2 regions of the Weizmannia sp. FSL W8-0401 genome follow, and region 2 is predicted to be linked to the other one. Evidence: predicted binding sites of a transcription regulator. Region 2 holds the regulator's gene; the other holds the start of a gene.
What was found. The regulator Rex, encoded in region 2, represses fermentation and respiration genes when NADH is low (regulators of the CRP and FNR family bind a similar motif). The targets are predictions, from matches to a motif close to TTGTGAAATATTTCACAA.
Positions count from the first base shown of each region.

Region 1: a site for Rex is predicted at 954-971, ahead of qoxA (cytochrome aa3 quinol oxidase subunit II). Genes of this name have one in related genera too.

Region 1 is NZ_JBBPAG010000001.1:659,435-661,638, reverse strand. It holds gene NSU00_RS03070 (LCP family glycopolymer transferase) at 1-175, shown strand, start outside; gene NSU00_RS03065 (HAD family hydrolase) at 230-889, opposite strand; gene qoxA (cytochrome aa3 quinol oxidase subunit II) at 1,235-2,161, shown strand; gene qoxB (cytochrome aa3 quinol oxidase subunit I) at 2,186-2,204, shown strand, end outside.
Region 2 is NZ_JBBPAG010000001.1:2,982,575-2,984,778, reverse strand. It holds gene NSU00_RS14455 (ABC-F family ATP-binding cassette domain-containing protein) at 1-679, opposite strand, end outside; gene NSU00_RS14450 (redox-sensing transcriptional repressor Rex) at 993-1,676, shown strand; gene tatC (twin-arginine translocase subunit TatC) at 1,827-2,204, shown strand, end outside.

The DNA.
Region 1 (2,204 bases), 2.3 Mb from region 2:
GTTTAATGACTTGCTTACGATTGAGAAAAATTACCGGAATGCCGCCAAAAACATTACCCAGTATGAAGTAAAAGGCACCGATGCCAACTTTGACGGGATCTATTATTTGGCGGTGTCAGATGCTGAAAAAGAAAAAGTCACGCAAATGCTGGAAGAAAATCTGTCTGGTGACTAAGGAATAGTGGAAACAAACAACCCGCTTCCGGCATGCCGGAAGCGGGTTGTTCTGTCAACGGCTTTCAATAAACCGGATTACTTCTTCAAGCGGCGTTTCTGCCATTGACCCGAGGCGGTGGTCAATCTCGCCGAACTTGAGGTCTTTTGTTACCCGGTTCGGGACGACTACGCATGCCATACCGGCGCGTTTTGCCGCAAGCGACCCGTTTGGCGAATCTTCGAAGACGAGGCATTGTTCCGGTTCCACGCCGAGACAGCCGGCCGCTTTCAAATACAAAGCTGGGTCCGGTTTGACTTTTTCAACGTCATCGGAAGATTTGATGCAGTCAAAATAAGCGAGAAGGCCAAGCTGGCGCAAATAGCGGTGCAGCCATTTCCTGTCAGAGCTTGAAGCCAGCCCGACTTTAAGCCCGAGCTGCCTGGCCGACTTTAAATAGTCTTCCACGCCTTCGCGGGCCGCACCTTTTTCGAGCCGTTTTAAAAACATTTCCTCCAGCTCGTGGTCCAGTTTTTCTGTATCAAGCGGCTTTTTGATCTGCTCTTCAAGATATTTAAACGGCTTAAAACCCGAATGCGTGCCTACCCCCTTTCCCCATAGTTCAAGCGGCATCTCGCAATTGTAGCCGCGAAAAATTTCACAAAGCGCTTCATAGTGTTCCGATTCCGTATCCATAATCAGCCCGTCGAAATCAAAAATCACAGCTTTTATCATCCGTAAAACCCCTTTCTGTTTCCCTTAACATTATACGTTAAAAACACTTTTCCTCCCAGAATGGTTTTGAAATCTTTTCCAAAATATTAAATACCGTATTCCTTCACAAAGTTGTAAATTATTTCTGGATAATGCCAGTATTTGACAAATCTATGAAAAATATATGAACTTTTTATGAAATTTTTATGAAACATGGCGGAATAAGGGTAAAAGACAATACATCTATATTTTTTTATTGTAAAATAGGTTAGCACCATAATAAAGGTGAAAAAATAAAAGTACCACCTTTTTTTCATTTGCTTTTATTTGTACACTATTTTACCAAACCGGAAGGAGAGAAAAAATGTGTTGAGGAAACTACCTTGGAAATTGGTGCTGCTTTTGTCCCTCACATCGCTCTTTTTGCTCGGCGGATGTGACACCAAAATTGCAGTGCTCGACCCACAAGGTCCAATGGCGCGGGAACAATATCATTTGATTGTTTACTCATCCATCTTGATGGCCTTTGTATTCGTCGTTGTCCTTGGGTTGTATCTTTATATGGTGATCAAATACAGGGCGTCACGTCTGCCGGCTGATTATAAACCGCCGCAAATCCACGGCCATAAAGTGCTGGAAACGGTGTGGACCATTATCCCGGTGCTGATTATTATCGCCATTGCCATTCCAACCGTTAAAGCAAACTATTCGGTTGAAGAAACGCCAAAATCCATGAAAGGCGAAAAACCTTTAACGATTTATGTCACGTCATCGGAATGGAAATGGATTTTCAGTTATCCGGAACAGGGCATTGAAACCGTTAACTATGTAAACATCCCGGCTGGGCGGCCAATCAATTTCGAATTGACATCATCCGGTACGATGGCATCTTTCTGGATCCCTGAACTTGGCGGACAGAAATATACGATGCCGAACATGACGATGAGGCTGATTCTGGCTGCTGACCACCCTGGCGAATATACAGGAAGAAACGCAAACTTCAACGGGGAAGGCTTTGCAAAGATGGACTTCGATGTGTTGGCCCAAACGCCGAAAGATTTTAATGCGTGGGTGAAGGAAGTCAAAAGCAGAGCGCCTCAAATGAAAAAATCGGATTATGAAAAACTGATTAAAAAAGAAGGCCTCGTAGGAAGACAGACTTACACCGGGACCCATCTAAAATGGGATAAACCGGATGAACAAAAAAGCTATTATGAAGAATCGGAAAAAGGTGAGAAACAAAATCACCACCATCACCACGATATGTCCGGGATGGATATGGGCGGAAAATAATCATTGGAATAGGAGGAAAACAGTGTGAAACTTAGTGATTTTT
Region 2 (2,204 bases):
CCAGAAAATAACGGTCGTGGGACACGATCAGAATGGCGCCTTCATATCCTTGTAAATACTGCTCCAGCCAGGTGAGCGTTTCGATATCGAGATGGTTTGTCGGTTCATCCAAAATTAAGATATCCGGCTTTGTGAGCAGCAACTTCGCCAATGCAAGGCGTGTTTTTTGCCCGCCGCTTAACGTCCGGATCGGGGTGCTGTAGTCGTACTGGTCAAAACGGAAGCCATGCAGAACGGACCGGATATCCGCTTCGATCTGATATCCGCCTCCATCTTTAAAGCGTGTCTGCAAAGTATCATAAGCGTGCAGCACTTTTTCATACTCCGCCCGGCGGTTATAAATCGCGGGGTCGGCCATTTTTTGTTCATATTCGCGGAGCTGTTTTTCCATATCCAGCAAATCTTTAAAAACCGACATCATTTCGTCCCAAATGGACAAATCTGATTCGAGCCCGGCATTTTGGGCAAGATAACCGATTTCGACACCATTCGGCACAATGATGGAACCTTCGTCATAAGAAAGCTGGCCGGCAATGATTTTCAGCAGGGTCGATTTTCCGGCCCCGTTTCTCCCGACCAAAGCGATCCGGTCTTTTGTTTGGATTTCTAATTTTATATCCGATAAAATAAGTTCAGCGCCATAATATTTTGTGACTTGTTGAACTTGCAGCAACATCATCGTTATGTTCACCTCTATATCATTGTAAGTGTACAGGAAGGCGAACTGCAACTCAACCGGCGTGATCGAAATTTGTCAAAAAACTTTTCACATAAATCCGTAAAAACCCATGAAAAAAATGCTCATTTGTGATATATTTAACATAGTTGGAGAGAGAAAAAGACACATGCAGGCATTTTTTAAAACATATTTTTTCTTTGTTCAGATAGGAGTAATATTATAATGAGGAATGGCAGCGCTGCCATTCCGGAATGGACGCACGATTGGAACCAGCAGCACGAAAAATTTAAGCTTTCAACTTGGGGGATTTCACATGAAGGATGAATCAGTAAAAATACCGCAAGCCACCGCAAAACGGCTTCCATTATATTACCGGTACCTGAGAAATTTATATACACTCGGCAAGCAAAGGGTATCATCGGCGGAACTGAGTGAAGCGGTGAAAGTCGACTCCGCCACGATACGCAGGGATTTTTCCTACTTCGGGGCACTTGGGAAAAAAGGTTATGGTTATAATGTAAAATATTTATTGTCTTTCTTCGGCAAGACGCTGAACCAGGATGAGATCACAAATGTAGCGCTGATTGGCGTGGGGAACCTCGGTACAGCCCTTTTGAATTACAATTTTTCGAAGAATAACAGCGCGCGGATTGTTATGGCATTTGACAATGACCCCGGGAAGGTGGGGAGCCATGTTGGCAATGTGCCTGTTTACAGCATGGACGAATTAAGAGAACGGCTTTGCGCGGAAGATGTAACGGTCGTGATTCTAACGGTCCCCGCTTCCAGTGCGCAGGCGGTGACAGACGAGCTTGCCAGTACGAATGTAAAAGGCGTTTTAAACTTTACGCCTGCCCGGCTGAACGTGCCGCCGGATATCCGTGTCCATCATATTGACCTGGCCGTGGAACTGCAGGCACTGATCTACTTTTTAAAACATTATTCAAATGATGAAGAAAATTTGAAAGAAACAAAAGAGCCGGTTGCGAAGCCATAGCCAAAAAGCTTTTTTTCCGTTATCATAATGGGTACAGGGGGTGGCCCGTTTGAAAACGGAATGCAGGCGCAAATGGAAATGGCCGGGTTTGGCTCTGGCGTGCAAAGGGAAAAGGGCGGATTCCACGCCGGCACTTAAAGGAGAACGGCGATGAATGCGAAAAAAATGCCGGTTACCGGACATATCCAGGAATTGAGAAAGCGGTTAATCACCGTTCTCATTTTCTTTCTGTTCGCCCTGGTTGTTGGCTTTTTTACCGCAAAGCCTGTTATACGTTATTTGCAGCACGCCGAAAATGCCGGCATGTTCACGATGAATGCCTTCAGGGTAACCGATCCCATTAAGGTTTTTATGGAAGTTTCGGTTGTGATCGCATGCCTGTTGACCCTGCCGGTGATTTTGTACCAGCTTTGGGCGTTTATAAGCCCGGGGCTGTATGAGAAAGAAAAGAAACTGACATTAAGTTACATTCCTGTTTCCATCCTGCTTTTTATAGCCGGCGTTTCTTTTTCCTATTTCGTGCTTTGT